3 regions of the Pectobacterium actinidiae genome follow, and region 3 is predicted to be linked to each of the others. Evidence: riboswitches for the same ligand, from Rfam matches in the RefSeq annotation. Region 3 holds a riboswitch; each other region holds the start of a gene.
The links. A riboswitch is a leader RNA that binds a small molecule or an ion and turns the genes downstream of it on or off. The one in region 3 is predicted to bind thiamine pyrophosphate.
Positions count from the first base shown of each region.

Region 1: linked by a shared signal. The riboswitch ahead of thiC (phosphomethylpyrimidine synthase ThiC) and the one ahead of thiM (hydroxyethylthiazole kinase) in region 3 are both predicted to bind thiamine pyrophosphate.
Region 2: linked by a shared signal. The riboswitch ahead of thiB (thiamine ABC transporter substrate binding subunit) and the one ahead of thiM (hydroxyethylthiazole kinase) in region 3 are both predicted to bind thiamine pyrophosphate.

Region 1 is NZ_JRMH01000002.1:838,370-842,048, forward strand. Features, by position in the region: gene thiC (phosphomethylpyrimidine synthase ThiC) at 1-1,741, opposite strand, end outside; TPP riboswitch at 1,856-2,010, opposite strand; gene KKH3_RS21245 (Rsd/AlgQ family anti-sigma factor) at 2,133-2,594, opposite strand; gene nudC (NAD(+) diphosphatase) at 2,703-3,485, shown strand; gene hemE (uroporphyrinogen decarboxylase) at 3,585-3,679, shown strand, end outside.
Region 2 is NZ_JRMH01000001.1:3,877,710-3,881,388, reverse strand. Features, by position in the region: gene thiP (thiamine/thiamine pyrophosphate ABC transporter permease ThiP) at 1-1,413, opposite strand, end outside; gene thiB (thiamine ABC transporter substrate binding subunit) at 1,389-2,372, opposite strand; TPP riboswitch at 2,453-2,549, opposite strand; gene sgrR (HTH-type transcriptional regulator SgrR) at 2,587-3,679, opposite strand, start outside.
Region 3 is NZ_JRMH01000001.1:3,233,522-3,237,200, forward strand. Features, by position in the region: gene psiE (phosphate-starvation-inducible protein PsiE) at 1-210, opposite strand, end outside; gene thiD (bifunctional hydroxymethylpyrimidine kinase/phosphomethylpyrimidine kinase) at 389-1,192, opposite strand; gene thiM (hydroxyethylthiazole kinase) at 1,189-1,983, opposite strand; TPP riboswitch at 2,021-2,117, opposite strand; gene ahr (NADPH-dependent aldehyde reductase Ahr) at 2,277-3,296, shown strand; gene KKH3_RS13880 (GGDEF domain-containing protein) at 3,450-3,679, shown strand, end outside.

The sequences.
Region 1 (3,679 bases), on a different contig from region 3:
CACGGGCGGTTTGGGGATCGAGCGCCAGATTGAACTGATCTTCCCAGCGGAATTCGAAACGTGCTTTTGACATGGCGTTATCACGAATCTGCGCGCCGGGGTGGCCTTTCGCCAGATCGGCGGCATGAGCGGCGATCTTATAAGTAATGAGTCCCTGTTTGACGTCTTCCTTGTTCGGCAAGCCAAGATGCTCTTTCGGTGTGACATAACAGAGCATCGCGCAGCCGAACCAGCCAATCATGGCAGCACCGATGCCAGAGGTGAAGTGATCGTAACCCGGTGCGATATCGGTCGTCAGCGGGCCGAGCGTATAGAATGGCGCTTCGTGGCAGTGCTCCAGCTCTTCGGTCATGTTGCGGCGGATCATCTGCATCGGAACGTGGCCGGGGCCTTCGATCATCACCTGTACGTCGTATTCCCAGGCGATTTTGGTCAGCTCACCTAACGTATGAAGTTCGGCAAACTGAGCCTCGTCGTTAGCATCCTGAATCGAGCCGGGACGTAAACCATCACCCAGCGACAGTGCGACGTCGTAAGCGGCACAGATTTCACAGATTTCGCGGAAGTGTTCGTACAGGAAGCTCTCTTTGTGATGCGACAGGCACCATTTCGCCATAATGGAACCGCCGCGTGAGACGATGCCGGTCAAGCGTTTGGCCGTCATCGGCACATAGCGCAACAGCACGCCAGCGTGGATGGTGAAATAGTCCACGCCCTGTTCTGCCTGTTCCAGCAGCGTATCGCGGAACATTTCCCAGTTCAGGTTTTCCGCCACGCCGTTCACTTTTTCCAACGCCTGGTAAATCGGCACTGTCCCGATCGGCACGGGGCTGTTACGCAGAATCCACTCGCGGGTTTCGTGAATATAGCGGCCGGTTGAGAGATCCATCACCGTATCAGCGCCCCAGCGGGTAGACCAGACCAGTTTCTCTACCTCTTCTTCGATGGAAGACGTCACGGCGGAGTTGCCGATATTGGCGTTAACCTTCACCAGAAAATTGCGACCGATAATCATCGGCTCTGACTCGGGGTGATTGATGTTTGAGGGAATAATGGCGCGCCCGGCGGCCACTTCCTGACGAACAAATTCCGGCGTGATGTTTTCTGGCAGAAGGGCGCCGAAACTTTGCCCCGGATGCTGCTGGCGCAGTACCTCGCCGCGAATACGTTCGCGTCCCATATTTTCACGAATGGCGATAAATTCCATTTCGGGCGTAATCATGCCCTGTCGCGCATAGTGGAGTTGGGTGACGCGTTTTCCTGTTTTGGCACGCAGCGGATTCGGCAGGTGTTCAAAACGCAGATGATCCAAACCGGCATCTGCCAGACGCTGTTGGGTGAAATCGGAACTGACGCCGGATAGCGCTTCGGTGTCATGACGTTCTGCAATCCAGCTGGCGCGCAGCTTGGCTAGCCCAACGCGGACATCGGGTTGCGCAGCAGGATCGCCATAAGGCCCTGACGTATCGTAAACCGGAATGGGTTCGTTGGGTTCGTATTGGGGGTTGTCTTTACTGCCGCCGAGTAACGTCGGGCTAAGCTGAATCTCCCGCATCGGTACGTGGATGTCATCGCGTGAACCCGTAAGGTAAATGCGTTTGGAATTGGGAAAGGCGGTTCCCTGTAAGGTTTCAATAAACTGCTGGGCGGCGGCACGCTGTTCACGGCGACCGGATTTGGATGCTGTAGATAATTCTGTCTTTACCGACGAGGATTTTGTAGACAATGGTTCTGTAGACATAGCAAGTTCCTGTAAGACGTAAAGGGAAGATTGCTTGTCTGGAGCCCGGAGGGAGTAATAATGATATTGAGCGTCAGAGCAGGTATGTGCAAATACGCAGCCTTGGGCTCAATGAGGTGCATTACTCTTGTTCCCTTCGCAGGTATTAACCCGATCAGGTTCCGCGGATCCCGAATTAACGGTCTCAGCCTGTGCGCTCATAAGTTTTGTCATAACGATTGATTTCGTAAAACAAAACACGAGCACGCTAGGCACTCCGACAAGATATGCCCGTTTCTTAAACGAGCCAATAAAACCCCTACACTGTATGTCGGCAAAACGCAGATGTCAAAGCGTCCCGCTTGTGCCTTCACAGCGTGCGATGATGTTCTGAAATAACGTCAAATGACGACTATTTGTCGTAAACCTGCTGGATCATTCTGTCTTCCAACGTAAAACGCGCTTCCAATGCTTCGCCGACGTGGGAGAGTGCCTGCTGGAATTCGAGGCAGTTATCATGGTCGATGGCTGCCGCCAGGTGACTATCGTAAAACGTCATAATTTGCTGCGTGTTATTTTGCAGGGCGAGGTCGAGCTGGGTGGAAAGCGCTAATACTTGTTCGCTGTGTGTCGCTGCTTCATGCAGCATTTTTTCGTATAAATGAAAGTGGCCGGTAGAAAGATAGTCCACCAGATTCTGGCAAAAATTATCCAATGCCTCTTCATCCAAAAGAGAAAGCGCTTCCTTGTTCGGCTTGATGCCAACCAGATGATAGTAAGCCACCAGAAGCTGCTTACGCGCTTGTAGCCATTGGTCGATTAACGCATTATTGCCACCAACGTATTCAGTCAGACTTTGTAGCTGGTTTAGCATTGTTGACTCCGTGAACGGTAAGAAATAACTGAAATCCCAGTTATAAAACTTATGTAATCACTCTGAATGTAAAATGCCAGTGAAGTGGCAGTGGAGCAATAAAAAGATATGGAACAGACGCTAAAAGGTGATGAAACTGGCTGGTGGGTGGTTAGCGATGCGATACAAATCTGGCTACCTCAGGGAGAATTGCCGCGCGGAACGGCGATAGAGTGGTCGTTGCAGGGGAAAACGGCTCGCCAAATCGGTGAATGGCAAGGGCTGCCTGTCTGGCTGGTTTGTCAGGGGCGGGATTCGGATATGGCATCGGTTCGCCAACTAATCGATCAGGACGTGGGGTTATTCCAGCTCGCAGGACGAGGCGTACAACTGGCTGAGTTTTACCGCTCCCATCGTTATTGCGGCTACTGCGGCCATGAAATGGTACGGAGCAAGACGGAGCTGGCATGCTTATGTCACCACTGCAAAGAACGCTATTATCCGCAGATCGCGCCTTGCATCATCGTCGCGATTCGCCGTGGTGAGGAAATTTTGCTGGCGCAGCACAATCGACACCGTGGAAACATGTACACCGTGCTGGCTGGGTTTGTGGAAGTCGGCGAAACGTTGGAACAGACGGTCGTGCGTGAGGTAATGGAAGAGAGCCAAGTTCAGATAAAAAATCTGCGTTACGTGAGTTCGCAGCCTTGGCCATTCCCTCATTCTCTGATGATGGCTTTTATGGCCGATTATGCGGGGGGAGACATCAAGCACGATCCGAAAGAGCTGCGTGACGCGGGCTGGTTCCGCTATGACCAACTCCCGCAGTTGCCTCCGCCGGGCACTGTAGCGCGTCGGCTTATCGAAGATACGGTGGTACTGTGCCGTGCTTATCACGAGAACGAAGGCTGACGTGGTACTATTTGTGTCATAAAGCGTTCGTTTTATCACGCATCCGCTTCATCACATCTATCCGGTGTAGAATCGCCGTGAGGCTGAAAGGAAAAGAACATGACTGATCTGAAAAACGATCGCTATTTGCGGGCGTTATTACGCCAACCCGTTGATGTCACTCCGGTGTGGATGATGCGTCAAGCGGGGCGTTA
Region 2 (3,679 bases), 640 kb from region 3:
CACGCAGGCAAAAGCTAACGCCTGCGCCAGCGGCTGTTTTAGCGCGGCGAGTTCGATCAACCTCAGTCGCTGCCAGCCGCGAATATCCAGTGACGTGCAGAGTCGGTTGTAGCGTTCGGCAACGTCCAGCATCGGGTTTTCCAACACTTTGATCGCGTAGGGAATTGCCATTAGCGCGTTGGTGAACACCACCAGTGCGTAAGGGGATTGCGGTAGCCCGATGCTGTTATTCAGCAGCAGGAAAAAGCCGGTTGCCAGCACAATGCCCGGCATCGCGAGGATGAGCATACCGCTCAGGTTCATCAACTGCCCGTAGAGTGGTTTCTGGCGTAATTTTAGCTCGCGGCTGCTCCAGAGCAACATCATGGTTAGCACCAGACACAGTAGCCCCGCGCCCAAGGCAATGCGCAGCGAGGTAAACAGCGTTTGCCAGAGCACGGGCTGTTGCAGCACGGTAACCAGCGATCGGTTTACGCCATCTACCACCACGGCCAGCAAGGGGGGAACGACCAACAGTAACAGTGCACCGATCAGCAGACCATCGGTGAGGCGGCTTAAGGCGCTATCCTGCGGATTACGCCAGGCAAGCTGTTGTGTACTGCCTACGGGTAGAATGCGTCCCAGCCGCTGGCTCAGCAGCACTAAACCCAGACAGCAAATCATCTGAATTAACGCCAGCAGCGCCGCGCGTGCCGGATCGTAATCAAAACTTAATGCCTGATAGATAGCCAGCTCAATCGTGGTCGCCTGCGGGCCTCCGCCCAGTGACAGCACCGTCGCAAAGCTGGCAAAGCAGAGCATAAAAATCAGCGCGCCGGTCGGTAAAATCTGTCGGCGCAGGGCGGGCCATTCCAGCAAGCGGAAATGTTGCCAGCTGTTCATGCCCAGATTGGTGGCCAACTGACGCTGCTCGGTAGCGATGCCTTCTAACGACTGCAACAGCAATCGCGTCGCCAGCGGTAGATTGAAGAAGACATGCGCCAGCAGGATGCCCTGCAATCCATAGGGCGAAAACGTGTATTTCAGGTCAAACCAGCCCAGCGCAGAGGCCAGCCAGCCTTGTCTACCATAAACGCTGAGCAGGCCAAAAACGGCGACCAGCACGGGCAGCACCAGCGTCATCGCGCACAGGCGCAGCAGCCAGCGGTGACCGGGAAAGCGCCGCCGATACAGCGCTCTGGCGAGAAAAATGGCCGGAACGGTAGAGAAAAACGCAGAAAGAAAGGCCTGCCAGAAGGTAAAGCGAATGACATGCCAGAGATAGCTGTCATGCCATAGCGTGCGCCACTGGCTTTCGGGCGCCTGTAGCCACAGCGCACCGAAAGCCAGGGCGGCAACGGAAATTAACAGCGTTGTGGCCAGCAGCCCTGGCCACAGACGTCCGCCGATCAGTGGCTGACGGCGCGTTGCCATGCCTGAATCCACTGCGTCCGTTGGTCGGCAACGTCCTGAGCGCTGAACTGCATGGCCTTCTCAGGAACCGCGAGCGCCGCGAAGCCCGCGGGCAGGTCGGTTTTAACCGCCGGATACATCCAGTTCGTGGTAGGAATCGCCTGCTGGAAGGTTGGGCTCAGGATGAACTGCATAAAGCGTTTTGCCAGTTCGGGATTTTTGCTGGAAGCCAACTGCCCGGCGATTTCAATTTGCAGATAGTGCCCTTCGCTAAAGGTGGCCGCCGCGTAGTTGTCTTTCTTTTCTTCAATGATGTGATAGGCCGGTGAGGTGGTGTAGCTCAGCACCAGATCGGCTTCCCCTTTCAGGAACAGGCCATAGGCTTCGCTCCAACCTTTGGTGACGGTAACGGTTTTTTTCGCCAGCTTCTGCCAGGCTTGCGGTGCGTCGTCGCCGTACACTTTCTGCATCCATAACAGCAGACCCAGTCCCGGCGTGCTGGTGCGCGGATCCTGATAGATCACTTTCCACGGTGCATTGCTGTCCACCAGTTCATGCAGGCTTTTCGGCGGGTTTTTCAGCGTGTCTTTGTTATACACAAACGCGAAATAGCCGTAGTCGTAAGGAACGAACGTCTTATTGTTCCAGCCGCCCGGCACCGTGACAGCGCGGGTGTCCTGACCGTGTGGCGCAAACAGGCCGGTTTGTTCTGCTGCCTGCAACAGGTTGTTGTCCAGCCCCAGAATGATGTCCGCTTTGCTGTTTTTGCCTTCCATACGCAGACGGTTCAGCAGCGAGGCACCGTCTTCCAGTGCGACGAAATTCAGTTCGCACTCGCACTCTTTTTCAAACGCGGTCTTGATGACGGGGCCCGGACCCCATTCGGAAGCGAATGAGTCATAGGTATAAACCGTAAGCGCGGGCTTGGCGAAAGCCGAAGCAGAGAGCAGTAACAGGCAAGGCAGGCTGGTTTTCAGCACGGTGGCTGAACAGTGTAGTAATTGATTTAACACTTTGCACTCCTGATAATCATAGGGTGGCAAAGGATTTTGAGGCAGCAATAAGCCGCACTCTCAAATCCCTTCGCCGGTATTAACCGGATCAGGTTCGACGGGTATCTTCTCAGCGAAAAATTTTCCGCACCCCGTTGAGAACGGCACATTGTAAAGGGTAAAGCCTTGCAGCGAAAGGCTCTCAGTGTTCCGGTGGTGCAAACCAGGCGGATTTAAAATCAAACCAGCCCAACATATTCATCCTGACGCCGCGCATACTGCGCTGGCCTTGAAGTTGCAGCCAGTGATGTAACAGCGGATGCAACTGACCACTTGCGATCAGTTTTTCACACCACTCTGCCATGGGTAGCGTGTGATTGCGCCACTGTTGCGCATCGGCGAGCAGATCGTCGTCCAGACAGTGTTGTAGCAGCGGGAGTTCGTAGAGCATCGCGAACAGGGAGAATTCGAGCGGCAGGTAGCAATTCAGGCTGCCAAACCAGATATCGCTCTCGGCATTGCCCTGATGCCAATCTTCGTAGCTAACCGTCTGGACATGCAGTTTGACGCCATGCTGTGCCAGCAGTGTGCGCATAATCTCGCTTAATATCCGGTATTCAGGGTGTGCCTGATAGAACGTGAGCGTGACCTCGGTTAACCCTTGGGGAATAGATTGCGGTACATCAGGTCGATGATGATGCCAGCGTGGCAGCAGGCTATAGGCCGGTGACCAGTCGCGCTGGTTGCTGGTATTGGCGTGGCTGAGCAGTGAGATAGGGTTAAATACCTGTCTAAGCCACTGTTGAGCTTCTGGCCATGATGTTAACGAAGAACGTTTGTCGAACAGGAGGAAGTAGCCGCCTTCTTCCATCCGGCTTTCCAGTTGTTCGTGACGAGAATTATCAGACTGGAGTTGAATGGATACTGGCATTTCCTCCGGTTCGTCCGGCAGAACCCAGATATTGACCTCATCAATCAACGCCCGATAGCCAAAATAATCATCGAAGGCGCGAATTTTCAACTGATTACTATTATTGCGCACCACAGCATAAGGGCCGGTGCCAATGGGGTGTTGGGCAAAATCCGGTAGCGTTTGCCACTCTTGCGGCAAAATCATGGCGTGCACGCTGCCTAATAGCCACGGTAGCCATTTATCCGGGCTGTTTAGCTGGATGTCGATCACGAATGGCATCGGTGACGTGACGGCTTCAATATGAGAAAAAAGCGCAAGCGGGGTAAGGCGAGAGAGTGACGTGGTGATATCGTCCATCGTGAGCTCTCGTCCATGATGAAAG
Region 3 (3,679 bases):
AATAAACTCAAAATAAAGGAAATAGATCACAATGCCTTCTATCAGTTGATAGGAGGAATCTTTTTCATTGGAGATCAACAGCACTTTCGCCAGATGGAACGTTTCCTTGACTAAAAAAACTACCAGAATGATCGCCAGCACCAGCAGGCCGATATTGAGTATCGTCTGAAGCGCCTTGGCAGCTATCGCACTACGAGCAGAACCTGCCATATGTTATCCCCACATCCTATTTCACATTAACACCAAGAATTCACTGCAAAATAACCGGATGCCCTCACACTGTCACGCCAAAATACGCTTAATTTAGTTTGAAATTAGTGGCAAATATGTCATGCAAAGTACAAGTCAATTTACTTATACCCGTCATACTTCAGGCTGCATGGGCGTTTTACCACCAGCGGTGGAAATGGTGTACGGGGCCGATTCCGTGCCCAACCTCCAGCGTGTCGGCCTGCTGTAACGCCTGCTGTAAATAGTCTTTCGCTACCTTGACCGTCTCGCCCCAGCTATCGTGACGTGGTCGCAGCGCGGCCAGTGCGGCAGACAGCGTGCAGCCGGTGCCGTGCGTATGGCGTGTATTCACGCGTGGGGAGCTAAAACGCTGTGGTTCGCCCTCACAGCTGAACAGCCAGTCCGGGCTTTCCGCTTCGCTAAGATGGCCGCCTTTCATCAGCACCGCCTGGCACCCCATCGCCAGCAACGCTTCGCCCTGCTCACGCATTTCCCACTCGTTGGTAGCAGGTGACGTATTCAGCAACGCCGCGGCTTCCGGCAGATTGGGCGTAATCAGGGAAACCAGCGGCAGCAGTTCACGACGGATCGATTCCACCGCCTCGGGCGCGAGTAGCGGATCGCCACTTTTCGCCAGCATTACCGTATCTAACACCACGAAAGGCACAGCGTAATGACGCAGGCGCTCGGCAACCGCATCGACGATATCGGTCTGCGCCAGCATGCCAATCTTAGCGCTGTCGATACGCACATCGCTCAGCACGGAATCCAGCTGCGCCGCGACAAAATCCGGCTCAATCCGGTAGACGGACTGCACGCCACGCGTATTTTGCGCCACCAGCGCGGTAATGACCGACGTGCCGTAAGCACCCAGCGCGGAAAACGCTTTTAAATCCGCCTGAATTCCCGCACCGCCGCTCGGATCGGTGCCCGCAATCGTCAACGCATTGATACGCTTCATGCCAGATCCTCCGCGCGCAGAGTATAGAGTCTGTCGAGGAAGTTGGGGATAAAACTCCCCGTTCCTTGCGACGCCGAAGCCGCCTGCTGCCCCGCTAACGCCATGACATAGCATGCCGCCGCTACGTGGGATAAACGGTCCCCCTCCAAAGAGCAGAAACCGGCCACGACTGCCGACAGCGCACAGCCCGTGCCAACCACGCGCGTCATCATGCTATCGCCGCCGCTTACCGCAATATCACGTTCACCGTCCGTGACATAATCCACCGCGCCGGTCACCGCAACAATCGTCCCCACCTCTCGTGCCAGTTCACGCGCAGCAGGGAGCGCCGCCAGCGAATCATCGGCGCTATCCACGCCACGGCCTTGTACAGCTAACCCCGCTAGCGCCATGATTTCAGATGCATTGCCACGAATCGCCGCGGGTTTCCACGCCAGCAATTCCCGACAAAATTCACTCCGGAAGGTCAACCCACCAACGGCAACCGGATCGAGCACCCACGGCGTACCCGCCTGATGCGCGCTGTTTACCGCCGCTCGCATCGCCTCAGCGCGCGTGCGCTCCAGCGTGCCGACATTAATTAGCAACGCATCCGCCACCGCGCTGAACTGTGCGGCTTCTTCGGGATCGATCACCATCGCAGGCGACGCATTCAGCGCCAGCAGCACATTGGCAGTAAAAGATTGCACCACATCGTTGGTCAGGCAGTGCACCAGCGGCGAAGCAGAACGGAATTGAGTGAGTGAGATTGCTGCCTGAGCGGCAGAAAAGTCGGCAGGTCGAATGTTCATAGGTCTCCCAACCGGCGTGGAAGAAGGCGGCAACCGGTGGGGCATACCGTGACTTCCCTACGCTGGCATTATCCAGATCAGGTGGTACGGGTATTTCTCAGCCTTCACAAAGAAGGGCACCCCGAGTCATGTACTTAGACTTCGCAGCATAAGTAAGTGACGCCAGTAAAGCAAGCCATCGCCCGTGCGACGCTCCCCGACACAAAATGAAAAACCACAGGCACATTGTGACATAGAGAAAAATGCCATAACCCTTTAGACTGGCTAATCAAACCCATACGGAGGAAATTGTGATGACGATAATCAAGAGTTATGCCGCGCCGGAAGCAGGGGCAGCGCTGGAGTTGTATGAGTTTGATGCAGGTGAACTACAGGCAGAAGACGTTGAAGTCGTGGTTGATTACTGCGGCGTATGCCATTCCGATCTGTCGATGATCGATAACGAATGGGGCATGTCGAACTATCCGCTGGTTGCCGGGCATGAAGTGATTGGCCGTGTACACGCGCTGGGTGACGCGGCGAAAAGCAAAGGATTAAAGGTTGGTCAGCGCGTCGGTATTGGCTGGACAGCGCGCAGCTGTGGGCACTGCGATGCCTGTATCAGCGGCAGTCAAACTAACTGTCAGCAAGGCAGCGTGCCGACCATCCTGAATAAAGGCGGTTTTGCCGATAAGATCCGCGCGAACTGGCAGTGGGCTATCCCACTCCCTGACACCATTGATATCGAATCAGCAGGTCCGTTGCTGTGCGGCGGCATCACCGTCTTCAAACCGCTGTTAATGCACCATGTCACCGCAACCAGCCGCGTCGGCGTGATCGGTATCGGCGGCCTGGGACATATCGCGATTAAGCTCCTGCACGCCATGGGTTGTGAAGTCACAGCATTCAGTTCGAACCCGGCGAAAGAGCAGGAAGTACTGGCCATGGGTGCCGATAAAGTCGTCAACAGCCGCGATCCGCAGGCGCTGACCGCTCTGGCAGGCCAGTTCGATCTGATCATCAACACCGTGAGTGTCGATCTGGAATGGCAGCCCTACTTCAACGCGCTCGCTTATAACGGGAAATTCCATACCGTCGGCGCAGTGATGAAGCCATTCAGCGTTCCGGCTTTCACGCTTATCGCGGGTGACCGCAGCGTTTCTGGTTCTTCTACTGGTTCACCGCATGAGCTGCGTTCTCTGATGAAGCTCGCCGCACGTGCCAACGTGAAGCCGCAGACGGAACTGTTCCCGATGTCGAAAATCAATGATGCCATCCAGCACGTACGTGACGGCAAAGCCCGTTACCGTGTTGTACTGAAAGCCGATTTTTAATCGGTAAAGACGCCTGAGCGATCGGGCGTCTGCTTTTTACCCATGAGTCAGATTATCGTCATTCTCTGGACCACACCGGTCGGCACCACGCTACTGAATGCATTCAACAAATTTCATGATAGGATTGGAAAGTGATGCAAGAGGAGATCCACAATGCCTTTTAAAGAGTATGACCACGACTTCATTGATAAAAATAAGAAGACATCCTCGTCAGTAAGATTTGCCCTTTTATTATCGGTATTAATCATTATATTTAATCTCCTGTTCTTCAAGCCGCGCAACTTTCAGGAGCAGTTACACAATAATCCGGGGGTTTATACCGATTCGATTGCGCTGATTTTTCTTTTTTTTATCTTGTCATGCACCAGTAAAATATCCCTTAA